2 regions of the Leptolyngbya sp. CCY15150 genome follow, and region 2 is predicted to be linked to the other one. Evidence: predicted binding sites of a transcription regulator. Region 2 holds the regulator's gene; the other holds the start of a gene.
The links. The regulator NtcA, encoded in region 2, controls nitrogen genes in cyanobacteria. The targets are predictions, from matches to a motif close to TTTGTANNNNNNNNTACAAA.
Positions count from the first base shown of each region.

Region 1: JUJ53_RS23135 (DUF3155 domain-containing protein) is a predicted target of NtcA. The motif match lies at 4,511-4,530, and genes of this name have one in related genera.

Region 1 covers NZ_JACSWB010000292.1:16,592-24,069, forward strand. The annotation lists gene JUJ53_RS23120 (DUF475 domain-containing protein) at 178-945, shown strand; gene JUJ53_RS23125 (CTP synthase) at 1,111-2,763, shown strand; gene JUJ53_RS23130 (HAMP domain-containing sensor histidine kinase) at 2,804-4,186, opposite strand; gene JUJ53_RS23135 (DUF3155 domain-containing protein) at 4,558-4,872, shown strand; gene JUJ53_RS23140 (TetR/AcrR family transcriptional regulator) at 5,563-6,186, shown strand; gene JUJ53_RS23145 (aminopeptidase P family protein) at 6,266-7,478, shown strand, end outside.
Region 2 covers NZ_JACSWB010000146.1:31,228-38,705, forward strand. The annotation lists gene nei (endonuclease VIII) at 1-693, opposite strand, end outside; gene hisB (imidazoleglycerol-phosphate dehydratase HisB) at 705-1,346, opposite strand; gene fabI (enoyl-ACP reductase FabI) at 1,391-2,167, opposite strand; gene ntcA (global nitrogen regulator NtcA) at 2,716-3,387, shown strand; gene smc (chromosome segregation protein SMC) at 3,745-7,478, shown strand, end outside.

The DNA of each region.
Region 1 (7,478 bases), on a different contig from region 2:
GCTTGGGCCTAATCCATTCAGGCGGCTTCCCAGACACCTGAGTCATCCATCATTAGGATCGTACATATTAGAAGTTAGCATTTTGATCCATCAACCGTTGAGGTTCATGGATCAACACCTCTTTAGAGACGCCCCCAGCGTCAACCGTTTTGGCTCAGACTCGCATTTTTTAGGCTGATGTTAGACAAACTGCTCGAACTTTCACCCAATGTTGGACTGGATACTCTCCTGCTGCTGCTGGTGCTCATTGCCCTAGAGGCAGTGCTATCGGCGGATAATGCGATCGCCCTCGCTGCGATCGCTCAGGGATTAGGTAGCGCTGAACAGCAGCGCAAAGCGTTGAATATTGGGCTGGTTGCAGCGTTTACGCTCCGGGTCGTGCTCATTTTAACGGCGACGTGGGTCGTTCAGTTTTGGCAGTTTGAGCTGTTGGGAGCCGCCTATTTGCTTTGGCTCGTCTTCCAGTATTTTCGCTCGGATGACGATGGCAGCGCCCACCATCACCACGGGCCACGCTTCGCCTCGCTGTGGCAGGCTATCCCGATGATTGCCGTCACCGACCTAGCCTTTTCCTTAGACAGCGTGACCACGGCGATCGCCATTTCTCAAGAACGCTGGCTGGTGTTGACGGGGGGAGCGATCGGCGTGCTCACCCTCCGCTTCATGGCAGGTCTGTTCATTCGCTGGCTGGATGAGTTTGTCTACTTGGAAGATGCGGGATTTGTCACGGTGGGATTGGTGGGTGTGCGGCTGTTGCTGCGGGTGATCAATCCAGATTTTGTGCCTCCCGAATGGATCATGGTGATGCTGATTACCGCCCTGTTTGCCTGGGGCTTTTCGAAGCGTACAGAGCCGGCAGAGCCAGGGCGATCGCTGGAAAGTCCTACCCTGCCACCTATTCCAGAATCGGTCAAGGAGCCCCAAGAAGTCTCCATCGACGGATAGCGTGAGAGACCTGGCTGCACCAGCCGTAACCTGTCGGTGCTGTGGCACGCTGTGGCACAATGAATGCGATATGGCTAGACCCATCTTTCCTGACCTATCCCTTTGGGAAGCGTTGGGAGAGTGGCGATCGCACCGTCAGTCTTCACTCGGTGGGTGTTTAAAGGAATGACTAAATTTGTATTTGTAACCGGCGGTGTTGTTTCCAGCATCGGTAAAGGGATTGTGGCCGCAAGCTTAGGGCGATTGCTGAAATCGCGGGACTACTCGGTGTCCATCCTCAAGCTCGATCCCTACATCAACGTAGATCCGGGCACCATGAGCCCCTTTCAGCATGGCGAAGTGTTTGTCACCGAAGATGGCGCGGAAACTGACCTAGACTTGGGTCACTACGAGCGATTCACCGACACCTCTATGTCGCGGCTGAACAGCGTCACCACGGGCTCCATCTACCAAGCGGTGCTCAACAAAGAGCGGCGGGGTGATTACCAAGGGGGCACAGTGCAGGTGATCCCCCACATCACCAATGAAATCAAGGAACGCATCCTGCGCGTGGCCCAAAATACCAATCCCGATGTGGTGATCACAGAAATTGGGGGCACCGTAGGCGATATTGAATCCCTACCCTTTTTGGAAGCCATTCGCCAATTCCGCAAAGCCGTAGGGCGCAGCCAGGTGCTTTATATGCACGTCACGCTGATTCCCTGGATCTCAGCGGCGGGGGAAATGAAAACCAAACCTACCCAGCACTCGGTGAAGGAACTGCGTTCTATTGGCATTCAACCCGATATTTTGGTCTGCCGCAGCGATCGCCCCCTGCAGCCCGGCATCAAGTCGAAGCTCTCGGAATTTTGCGACGTGCCCGAAGCCTGCGTGATCACCTCCCAGGATGCCGACAGCATCTACGAAGTGCCCCTCACCTTAGAACAGGAGGGTTTGGCGCACCAAGTGCTGGATCTACTGCGCCTCGACCAACGCCCCCCCGATCTCGACCATTGGCGCACCCTAGTGGAACGTCTCTATCGCCCAGGCCATCCCTTAGAAATTGCTATCGTCGGCAAATATGTGCGGCTCAATGATGCCTACCTTTCCGTGGCTGAGGCCCTGCGCCATGCAGCGATCGCCAGCGGAGCTAGCCTCGACGTACGCTGGATTAATTCAGAAGACCTCGATGGGCAAAGTGTAGAACAGCTCCTCCAAGGCGTCGGCGGCATCATTGTCCCTGGTGGTTTTGGCAACCGAGGGATTGAGGGCAAGGTGGCAGCCATTCGCTATGCCCGAGAGCATCATGTTCCCTTCCTCGGCCTCTGCTTAGGGATGCAGTGCTCGGTGATTGAATGGGCTCAGCATGTGGCTGGACTGGAGGATGCCAACAGTGCCGAATTTTCCCCCACCTGTAAAAATCCCGTGATTAACCTCTTGCCAGAACAGCAAGATGTGGTTGACCTAGGTGGCACCATGCGTTTGGGGCTCTATGCCTGCCGCATTGCTCCCAACACCCTAGCGGAGCGGCTCTATGGTGCAGAGGTGGTCTATGAGCGCCATCGCCATCGCTATGAATTCAATAACGCCTACCGCACGCTGCTATTAGAAACCGGCTATGCGGTCAGCGGCACCTCGCCGGATGGGCGGCTGGTGGAAATTATTGAGCTGCCAGATCACCCCTTCTTCATCGCTAGCCAGTTCCACCCAGAGTTTCAGTCTCGTCCAAACCGCCCCCATCCCCTGTTTATGGGGCTCGTACAGTCGGCGATCGCCTTTACCCAACCCCAGGGCGCGATCGCTCCTGCTGACCTCCAGCCAACCCTCAGCGAAAGCTAAGCGGTTGCCGATAGGCGAGCGGAGCCAACGGGCGTGAATTCTACGCCACCTCTGGCAGCCATACTACTAAAACTGTGCCGTGGGACGTTAGGGGCAGCAGAGGAGCCTGATCCCCTTGGGGTTGCCATGCCGCTAGGGGACTGTAGACCTCTAGCTTGCCCCCCATCTGGATGATCAGATCACGAGCGATCGCCAGACCTAGCCCCGTGCCGGGAATACCGGTGTGGGCCTGGACACCGCGATAGTGGCGTTCAAAAATATGCTCTAAATCGTCAGGGGGAATACCTGGCCCCGTGTCCGCAATGGTCACAGCCTGCAGGGTGCCGGTGGGGGTTTCCTGGCGATCGCCCACCCACACCCACACCTGTTCTTGGGCTGGTGTATATTTCAGGGCATTGTCTAGCAGGTTATTCAGCACCTCCCGCAGGGCTTGGCGATCGGTCAGGACAGCGGGCAGATCATCGGCTAGTTCTACATTGAGCTGAATCTGTCGATCTTGGGCGATCGCACCAGCGCTGGATAATAGGGGCGCTAACACATCGGTGATGGCACAACCCTCTAGGACAAGCTGCTGCCCGGTGAGAGCGTTCTGGCTAGGCAAACGAGCGGTTTCCAGCAGCCCTGCTGTCAACCATGGCCCGGTCGAGTCATCCGTATCCTCCCAATCCAACACCTGCCCCTGATCCATCACCTGATCAAACTGCTTGAGCAACTCCTCCAGGCGCTGGCTCTCTTGGACGATGCTGTTCGCCAAACTGCGGTTTTTATCCTCCGGCAGTAGCCTACGCCAGAGCAGCTTACCAAAGGTGCGCATAGCCGTAAGTGGATTGCGAAACTGGTGCAGCAGGTTGCCCAGCATCTCCCGCTGCTGGGCCTGGATCTGGCGCTGGCGTTGGAACTGCTGGGTCATCCACTGGGAGCGCTGATCCAGCAGGCGAGCGATCGCTAACGTTCGGGCAATATGCTCTACTTGGGTGCGTTCTGCCGGTTTCCAAGGGCGATCGCCCCGAGCCACCACCAGCGCCCCAAATACCACATTGTTGTGTCCTAGGGGCAAAATAACCTGGTGAGAAGGCTGTTTTAAGGGCTCTGGGGTCGGTAGGTCGCCATCGTTCATCGTCGAGCCTAACCGCAGAACGGGGCGATCGCTGCTGCCATCCCCCCCACCTCGGGACGGCAAAGCCAAGCGGGGCGGCTCCCCCGCCTCATGGCCACTCTCCGTCAACCAGGTGAGTAAGCGCTCCGCCGACCAATCGCGCACAGCCTCGGGCATCGCCACAATCGGCCGGAGATTGGCGATGGCATTGTTGGCCATGTCTTCGGTGAGATAGACCACGCTGAGGGTGGCCCCCAGGCCTTGGCGAATCAGGGCCATTTGGGTCTCACACAACCTCACATATTCATCGCTTGCCGAGATCACCATTCACAATCCCTAACCCTTAGGACAGGAGCTAGCCCCATCTGCATCGCTGAGCGATCGCTCCTAAAAAAAATCCTAGCGCGCAGTCCGAATACAGCACCACTCAATCCTGTTTGTTCCGCCTAAAAGCTGATGACAAGGGCACAAAACTACGCAGGTATACCCAGCTACTTAACAGTTCGTTACGTTAATCAAGCGGGGGTGCGATCCACAGAACGGTTGATAAGTCTAGATAGCTTAGGATATTGAATAAATGAAATGTGTAAAACCTTTAAATAAAGTTGAAATTTTAAACTCAAGTCGATATACTTTGCACGGTTTTTCTATTTTGTAGTGACGATTACACCTGTCGATCGAAAGAGGAGGTAGAAAGCTTGGCCAGAAGACGCAAGCGCAAGAGCCGTCGTCGCCAGGAGGGACGGAGAATTCTAGATTTAGTGCCCCAGTATAGCATTGAAAGCGGCGAGGACAAACCTGTTACGGCTGCTCGCAAGTTTATTCAGTCTGAAGGCATTTTGCCCCCAGCATTGCTGTTGGTAAAGCGAAATGAACACACCACCGACCGGTACTTTTGGGCTGAGAAAGGTTTATTTGGGGCTCAGTACGTCGAAGAAAACCATTTTCTGTTTCCTAGCCTGCGCGATCCCGAAGATGAGGAGGAGATTCCTGCCATGGTCGGGCATGGGTAGTCTAGGCTACTGGTCTCCACTAGGTTTTGCAGTCGCCTCCCCCCTAATGGCGTGCGTAGATCAGCCCATGTAGACCGTCGTTTAGGTTTCGTACGAGGTCATTCAGAAATCCTAGCTGTTGGTGTGAAGGAGCACGTTAGGCATTTCCGGGTTTAACCACCGCACCTCCCTGAATCAAGCGGCATCGACCACAGCAATGCCCCGCCCTTTGAGTGTGGACTATCCATTCTGTGACGTCCTAGGACTGCCTGCCCCAACCGTCTTGCTTTGGTTATGAAGCTTGGCGGTTCAAGGATCAGGAACGTCTATGATGTAAAACCAAATCCTGCTGCTAATCGCACCTAACGTTCTCAACAGCCTAGGTGCGATTTTGCATGGGTAGCACTCGTTGAATCAGCACAAGAATAGGGGATGGGCTGCGACCAGCTCAGCCCGGACGGTATCTATCCCATCCCAAACACTTGGGGTTGCTGGAGCCATAACGCTTGGAATCTCCCCTTGTGTAGGGAATCATTAAGGAGATGCTTGCCCGCAAAAAATTAACGTTAAGCTGAGCCTAGGCGGTGCCGTTATCCCTTCAATCGTTACACATGCATCTCACTCGTCGGCATCCTAAGACAGCGCTCTACGACGTAGGTATCACCCACGTCACACTAATTTGATTTCTGACTTTTGATTTCTGATGTAGCCATGCACGTTTCCCATCGCCACACGTCCCCCGAACTAGAAACGCAGACTCGAATTCTGAACGCTGCTCAGCGGCTATTTGCCCGGCGCGGCTACGATGGCACCACCACTCGCGATCTCGCCCAAGCGGCGGGGGTGGCAGAAGGTACCCTATTTCGCCATTTTGAAAACAAAAAAGCAATTCTAGTCGAAGTAGCCACTCGGGGCTGGGTTGATATTCTCACCGATTTACTCACCGAACTCAGCGAGATGGGCAGCTATAAAGCGATCGCCCAAGTGATGCGGCGGCGAATGCTGCATATGCATGAAAACGCCGATATTCTGCGGGTATGCTTCATGGAAGCGCAGTTTCACCCAGATTTGCGAGAGCGCATCCAAACCGACGTGATTGAAAAAATGACCGACGTTGCCGAGGCCTTCTTTCAAACTGCCATGGAACGCGGCACCTATCGCCCGATGAATCCCCGCATTGTGGCTCAGGTTTTCCTGGGGATGTTCACCGTTGCCGGGTTCAGTCAAGATAGCGTCATGAAAAATGGCTCGTCTCCCGCCGCCATGAAAGAAATGGCTGAGGGCATTGCCGATATTTTTCTCAATGGTGTTCTGGCCCCCAGCGATGCTCAGTAATGCTCTCCCGACTGCTTCCCCCAGCACCCGCCTGCGCTAGCATAGGCACCAGAAGCTCTCGTCCCCTCTCTTCTGCACCATGCAAGCTATTGATACATCTTCTGGGCGATCGCCCCTGACCTTGTCCCATCATCTCAAGCAGCGCCGCCAGCGCCTTGCCGATCGGCTCGATCAGCCCGTGGTGCTCTGGTCTGGGCAGCGGATGTCCCGCAACTTTCCGGCCAATAGCTATCCCTTTCGGGCCAGCAGCCACTTCCTCTACTTTGCCGGCCAGTCTATCGAAAGGGCAGCGATTCACCTCGATGGTGGACGACTCACGCTGTTTCTAGACGATCCTGCCCCCAGCGCTGCCCTGTGGCATGGCCCCACCCCCAGCCGAGACCAGTGGGCCGAGGCGATCGCTGCCGATGCTGCCTATCCCTACAGCCAGCTTGCCGACTTTCTAGATGGCGCGCTCACCCTGCCGGTGCAAGACCCCAGCAGCCAACAGCAGCAACAGCACCTCCTCCAGCGATCCTTCTCCCCCACAGGAGCCGATGCCGACTTGGTGCAAGCGATCGTCAGCCTGCGCTTACAGCATGATGCCGCGGCCCTGGCTGAACTAGAGCAGGCAGCTCAGGTGACGGTGCGAGCCCACCAAGCTGGGATGCGAGCCATCGGCAGCACTGAAGCTCAGGTGCGGGCCGCCATGGAACAGGTGATTGTCGCCGCCAATATGACCTGTGCCTACAACAGCATTGTGACGGTGCATGGGGAAGTGTTACACAACGAGGTCTACCACCATCCCCTGCAGCCGGGAGACCTGCTGCTCGCCGACGTAGGAGCCGAGACCGCGGGGGGCTGGGCGGCAGATATTACCCGTACCTGGCCCGTATCGGGCACCTTTTCCAGCAGCCAGCGATCGCTCTACGAAGTGGTGCTAGCGGCCCATGATGCCTGTATTGCCGCGATCCAGCCCGGGGTAGAGTATCGCTCGATTCACTTGTTAGGAGCAGCAACCCTGGCCGCCGGTCTAGTCGATCTAGGCATTCTGCGGGGTGCGGTAGACGACCTTGTTGACCAGGATGTGCATGCGCTCTTCTTTCCCCACGGCATCGGTCACCTGCTCGGGCTCGATGTGCATGACATGGAAGACCTAGGAGATTTTGCCGGCTATGCCCCCGGCCGCCAGCGCAGCGATCGCTTTGGCTTGGGCTACCTGCGGCTGGATCGGCCCCTGCTGCCGGGCATGGTGGTGACCATTGAGCCAGGGTTCTATCAGGTGCCGGCCCTGTTGAACGATCCAGACAGGC
Region 2 (7,478 bases):
GGGATGGCCTTGCTGCTTGAGATGCTGGGCGCGCTCTAGGTCGTTGGTGATGCCGCCCGTTTCGTAGGAGCGGCGGGAGAGGGCGATCGCTGCCTCTGCTAGCCGATACAGGGCATCCTCGGGGCAGTCCATGGGGCGATGGCTGGGATGCAGTCCCGCTACAAATAGCACTTCGCTTCTCAGGTAGTTGCCTAGACCGCAAAGAAAATGCTGGTCGAGCAGGAGAGAGCCCAAGCGCCGTCGCCGAAATTTGGCATCAAGGAGGCGATCGCTCACCTGTTCGATGGTGGTGTTGGCATCCAGCACATCGGGCCCTAGCTTACTGAGGAAGGGATGGTGATCGATCTCATGGTCGGTGAGCACCTCAATGTCTGAGGCGCTGTAGAGCAGGGCGGATGTTTTTGCGGTATGAATGGCTAGGCGAAGCTGGCGCTTCGTGTCGGGAAAGGCATAGGCGCGTCGAATCATCCACACCCCATACAACTGGTTGTGGCTATAAATTGAGAGCCGATGATCGAACCGGAGAAGAATCGCCTTGCCCTTGGTCTGCACGGCGGTAATCTGCTGGCGGGCCAGGGATTCGGCGTAGGGCTTGAGGCGATCGAAGGCAAAAAATAGGTCTTGAATCGGTTGGTTGACCACAGCAGCAGCGATCGCATCCGCTGCCCGGCGAATTTCTGGCCCTTCTGGCATACGCGCTGACCCTACAGAACACCCTTAGAGCTGGGAATTAAATGTGCCCGGCGGGGATCGATCTCCAGGGCCATGCGCATGGCGCGGGCGAAGGCTTTGAAGGTGGCTTCGATGATGTGATGGGAGTTGATGCCATCCAGTTGGCGAATATGTAGCGTCATTTGGCTGTGGTTGACCACGGCCACGAAGAACTCTCGCACGAGCTGGGTGTCGTAGCTGCCGACGCGCTGGGTGGGAATCTCTAGACCATAGCTGAGGTGGGGGCGTCCAGAAAAATCAAGGCTCACCTGCACTAGGGCCTCATCGAGGGGGGCGATGAAATGACCAAACCGGACAATGCCCTTGCGATCGCCTAAGGCCTGGTGCAGCGCCTGCCCGAAGGTAATGCCCACATCTTCATTGGTGTGGTGATCGTCAATTTCAATGTCGCCCTGGGCTTGGATATCCAGATCCAGCAGTCCATGGGAGGAGATCTGATGCAGCATATGGTCAAGGAAGGGAATGCCCGTATCCACGTTGGCTATCCCTTGCCCATCGACATTGACGCTGACGTGAACCTGGGTTTCCTGCGTTGCCCGACTTACCGACGCGGTGCGCAAGGGAAACTCTAGCCCCCCAGATTCTTCCAACTGTTGGCGATCGCGTGTTTGCATATCCCTACCCCTGTGTAACGACTAAACCGAGCTGCTGCCCCTACCTACATGCCCATAATTTCGTAGCCCGCATCCACGTAGAGCACTTGCCCTGTCATGCCGCTGGATAGGTCACTACAGAGAAATGCAGCCGTGTTGCCTACTTCGGTTTGGGTGACGGTGCGTCGTAGTGGCGCGACTTCTTCCACGTGGTGGATCATGTCGAGGATGCCGCCGATCGCTGACGAAGCCAGGGTGCGAATGGGGCCGGCTGAAATAGCATTCACCCGAATATTTTGAGGGCCCAGCTCTGCTGCCAGGTAGCGTACGCTCATCTCTAGGGCCGCCTTGGCTACCCCCATTACATTATAGTTGGGTATCACCTTGACGCCCCCGAGGTAGGTGAGGGTGACGATGCTACCCCCCTCGCTCATCAGCGCCGCTGCCCCTTGGCTAAGCTTGACCAAGGAGTAGGTGCTAATATCCAGCGCCGTGGTGAACCCTGGGCGGGAGGTTTGGCTAAAGTTGCCGGTGAGGTCATCGCGTCGGGCAAACGCCAGGCAGTGGATCAAAATGTCGATCTTGCCCCATTGCTCTTGCACCGTTTGAAACAGCGTCTCGATTTGTTCGTCATCTTGGACGTTACAGGGCAGGAATAAGCTGGGTTGTAGGGGTTCAACTAACTCAGCCACCTTGGTTTCCATCCGACCCTTATCGTCTGGGAGGTAGGTGATGCCGAGGTTTGCACCCGCTTGATGCAGTTGCTGAGCGATGCCCCAGGCAATGGAACGATTGTTGGCAATGCCGGTTACGAGGGCATTTTTTCCGGTCAGGTTCAGCATGACAGTTGATTCACAGCGTTAAAGATTCCAGGTGGCGATCGCAGGTATGGGAGAGGCAGCCAAGGATTTCGCAATGCTGCTCCCAAGTCACCGGATAACGTTAGTTTGCTTGGCCCAAACTGAGGAACGGGCTGGATGCGATCGCCATTAGGAGAATACTGAAAAATGGGGACACAAAGATAGAGGACAACCTCAAGAATTGCTTGGTGAAGGGTTAACAACCTTGGGGTAGAGACAACAGGATACCGGTGTGGTGTGAAGATATCTACAAGCGCTATGGGTGGTGTATAAGCTAATACCTAGGGGGTGCTAAGCCTCGCCATTCCTAGCGATCGCCCGTGCTCATTTGCTAAACTCAACATCTTCTTTATCAAAGACTCAAAAAATATGTAGCATGGAGCACAAAAAAGCACCCATAAGTTAAGTTTTAGTGATGTAACGTCAGAGTTTAGTTGCAAAATCTGGTTTAGCCGATTCGCACATGTGCTGAGGCGACTTGCTCGAACAGTGAACAAGAACTCTTTAAGGGATTGGGTAGGGCGAGGGCTATGGTAGTAACGCAAGACAAGCCGTTGGCAAATGTATTCCGCCAGATCAGCGGAGGTGCATTTCCACCGATGGTCGAGACCTTTGAACGTGGTAAAACAATCTTTTTTCCAGGAGATCCGGCGGAGCGCGTCTACTTCTTGCTCAGTGGAGCGGTGAAGCTCTCCCGAGTCTATGAAGCGGGCGAAGAAATCACCGTGGCCTTGCTTCGGGAAAACAGTGTATTTGGGGTACTGTCGCTGATTACGGGACATCGTTCCGATCGCTTCTACCATGCTGTGGCCTTCACGCCGGTGGAATTGCTGTCGCTGCCGATTGACCAGGTTGAAAAAGCCTTTCACGAAAATCCTGAACTCTCGATGATTATGCTGCGGGGGTTATCGTCTCGGATTTTGCAAACCGAGATGATGATCGAGACCCTAGCTCATCGGGATATGGGATCGCGGTTGGTGAGCTTTTTGCTGATTCTCTGCCGTGACTTTGGCGTTCCTAGTCAAGAAGGCATCACCATTGACCTAAAGCTATCTCACCAAGCGATCGCTGAGGCCATTGGCTCAACCAGGGTGACTGTGACCCGCCTGCTGGGGGATCTGCGCCAAGAAGGCATGATCTCCATTCACAAAAAGCGGATTACGGTGCATAATCCCGTGGCCCTCAGTCAGCAGTTTACTTAAGCCTAGGATTAGTCCTGGCATGGGTTTGCGCAAATCTCCGGTGCCGAACCCCAGGGCTGCCTCAGGCAGACACCGGGAATTTGCGCCTTCCGAGGATCTGAACTCGGAATTTATCCATGGGCCTATTATGGCGTTGTGCTCAAAACCTAGGGGTAACCTTTGAGACAATACGCTACATTTAGCGTTAATTTCCAATCATTGCCTATAATGCGACTACGTCACCCATGGGTGTTGCGGCAATCCTAGGTGGATATCAAGCCAGTGCATTAGGATTGAGGCACGGTTGTTGATCCCTCCGTGGGCGACACCTCCATGGATGTAGTATATTCGTACTGAAGCGCATCGCGGCAATCCCTAGTGTTCATTAAGCGGGTTGAACTCTCTCACTTCAAGTCCTTTGGCGGGACAACGGCAGTCCCGTTGCTGCCTGGGTTCACCGTTGTTTCTGGCCCCAATGGGTCGGGAAAATCCAATATTTTGGATGCGCTGCTGTTTGCCCTAGGTTTGTCTGGCTCCAAGGGAATGCGGGCGGAGCGGTTGCCCGATTTGGTTAACCAAAATCATTCGAGCCGCAGTCGCTCTACGGTGGAAGCTAGTGTCACCGTGACGTTTCAGATGGAGCCGGAGGATGCTGTGGGTTCGAGGGCGATCGCTGCCCCGCCAGAATCCCCGCCAGAATCCCCCGATGAAGTGCCTGATGCATCTACAGGGGAGGCACCTGATGCATCTACACCTGATGAGTCTACGGGGGAGGCACCGGAAGCCCAGGGGCTTGATCCAGATCTCAATGGGTCAGAGCTTAATGGATCGGATCCCAATGGGGTAGATCTCAATGAGGCAGATCTCAATGAGACAGGTCTCAATGGGGTAAACCTCAATGGGGTAGATCTTAATGGACATGGGTCGCCCGAGACGCCTCCCGCTCCTGAACCGGATCGCTATGCCTTTGAGGACGAGCCCGATCCGCTGCTGCAGGAAATTTTGGCGACGGGGGAATGGAAGGTGACCCGGAAGCTGCGGGTGACGCCCCAGGGCACCTACACCTCTAACTACTACATCAACGATCAGCCCTGTACCCTCACCCAGCTTCACGACCACCTGCACCGCTTCCACGTGTATCCCGAAGGCTACAACGTTGTTCTGCAGGGGGACGTCACCAGCATTATTTCCATGAACCCTCGGGAACGCCGCGAGATTATTGACGAGCTGGCGGGGGTGGCTGCGTTCGATCGCAAAATTATTCAAGCGACGGGCAAGCTGGACGCGGTGAAGGAGCGGGAGGAGCAGTTTCGCATCGTGGAACGGGAGTTGATTGCCCAGCGCGATCGCCTGGCCCAAGATCGAATTAAGGCGGAGAAGTACCAGGCCCTACGCGCGGAATTTCAGGATAAAAGTCAGTGGGAGGCGGTGCTCCATTGGCGCGATCGCCAACGGCAGGCGGAGCAGCTCCAACAGCAGCTTGAAGCCAGCCATCAAGCCCTAGCTGACTACAGCACCCAGCTCCAGGCTCTGGCGGTGGATATTGCCCAAGCGACGGAGTCCTTGGAGGAGTTGAACCGGCGGGTGAAAGCTCTTGGGGAAGATGAGCAGTTAGGACTACAGGCGACTCTCGCGACGCGGCAGGCAGAACTGCGGCAGCTTCAGCGGCAAGAGCAAGCGTTAATCACGGCTAGCCAAGAGACGGCCACGCAACTGGGCCGCACCCAGCGGGAACTGCATGACCATCGCCAAGCGCTGGAGGCTCTGCAGGCGGATCAGCAAGTTCTCGATACGCAAGAGTTGGTACAGCTACGGCAAGCGCGGGATGCTGCCCAGAAAACCCTAGAGGCGAGTCGTGAGTCGGCCCAGGCGATCGCCTCTGCGTCGGCCGCCTGGATTCAACAGCAAACGGAGTTGCGGCACCGGATTGAATCGCGGCTGCAGGAACTAGAGCCAGGGCGGCGCGAGCAGGCGACGCTACAGGAACGGGTGCATCAACTCCAGCAAAAAAATCAAGAGCATCGGCAAACTCTAGAAGCGATCGCTGGCGATCTGGCCGAGCACCAGCAGCAGCAGGCCAGTCTACAAACCGAGCACCAACAGCAGCGCCAGCAGGTGCAGCAGCGGGCCCAGGCTTTGAGCGCTACCGAGGCCCAACTGAAGCTGCAACAGGAGACTAGCGATCGCCTGCTGCGAGAACAGCGGGATAAACAACGCCAGCTCGATCGCCTAGAAGCCCAGGTGCAGGCGATGCAGGATGCCCATGGAACGGGAGCCACGCGCCTGCTCACCCAAGCTAACTTGCCGGGTATCTGCGGGCTGGTGGCCCAGTTGGGTCGGGTGGAAGCGGAGTATCAACTGGCGCTGGAAATTGCTGCTGGTGGCCGCTTGGGGCATCTGGTGGTGGAAGATGATGGAATAGCCGCAGCGGGGATTGAACTGCTCAAGCAAAAGCGGGCTGGGCGGGCGACGTTTTTGCCGTTGAACAAAATCCGTGCGCCGCGCCTGTCGCCGATCAACCCTGCCCAACAGCCTCGCGGCTTTATTGACTATGCCAGTCGGCTGATTGACTGTGACGATCGCTATCGGGTGGTGTTTGCCCATGTGTTTGGCAATACCGTGGTCTTCTCGAACCTCCAGGATGCCCGCCCCCACATTGGTCGGTACCGCATCGTCACCCTAGATGGAGAATTGCTCGATGCTAGTGGTGCCATGACCGGGGGCAGTACGTCCAGCCGCCAAGGATCCCTGCATTTTGGGGTAGGGGAAACGGGAGAATCGGCGGAGGTGACGGGCCTACGCGATCGCCTCCAGGAAATTGACCACATTCTCGATCGCTGTCAGAAAGAGATTCACCAAGCTAGCGCTAGCCTCAAGTCCCAGTCTCAAGCCTTGATGGATGCTCGACAACTGGAGCGCGAAACCCATCTCAAGGCGGAGCAATTGCAGCAACAGCTTGCCCATCTGGTCGCGCAAGAGGGGCAGGTGCGGGCCCAGTTGTCGCAGCATACGCAAGAACTGAGCCAGGCCCAAACCCGGCTCAAGACCCTGGAGAAGGCATTGCCGCAGCAGGAAGCCGAGGTGGCCCGCGATCGCCAGCAGTTGACGGAGTTGGAACAATCCCAAGCCCATAGCGAATGGCAGCAGGCCCAGACCCTAATTCAGCAGCAGGAAGCAACCCTCAGCGATCGCCAACTGGCCCTGCGCGCCGCCGAACAGCGATGTAGCGAGATGGGCATGCAGCGCCAGCGGCTTCAGGAAAAGATTGAACAGGCTCAGCAGCGGGTGCAGGAGTACCGGCAGCAGCAGACTAGCCAGCTCAGCCAGCGTACCTCCGGCAGCAGCCAGCAGGATGCCCTCAACCGCGAGATTGCGGAGATTCAAACCGCCTTGTCTACCCTAGAACACACCCTATCGGCGGAGAAGCAAGAGCGCGATCGGGTGGAACGGCAATTACGCGATCGCCAAACCCTGCATCAGCAAACGGAGCTGAAACGTCAACATACCCTCGAAACCCAGCAGGCTCGTCAGCAAGACTTGGTGGCCCTGCAGGAGCAACTGGTGGCCCAGCAGGCCGAATTGCCCGATCCTCTGCCGGAGATTCCCGACGAGCTAGGGCTAGAGCAGCTTCAGCAACAGGTGCGATCGCTGCAGCGGCGGATGCAGGCCATGGAGCCGGTAAATATGCTGGCCCTAGAAGAGCACGATCGCACCCAGGGGCGTCTGGATGAACTCAGCCAAAAGCTGTCCACCTTGGCGGAAGAGCGCAGCGAACTGCTGTTGCGCATCGAAAACTTCACCACCCTGCGCCAGCGGGCCTTCAAAGAAGCCTTTGACGCAGTGAATGGCAACTTTCAAACCATTTTTGCTGAACTCTCCGACGGTGATGGCTACCTGCAGCTTGATGATCCCCATGATCCCTTTTCCAGCGGGCTCAATCTAGTCGCCCATCCTAAGGGCAAGCCCGTCCGCCGCCTAGCCTCCATGTCTGGGGGAGAAAAGTCCCTCACTGCCCTCAGCTTCATCTTTGCCCTGCAGCGCTACCGTCCCTCGCCCTTCTACGCCTTTGACGAGGTGGATATGTTCCTCGACGGGGCAAATGTAGAACGATT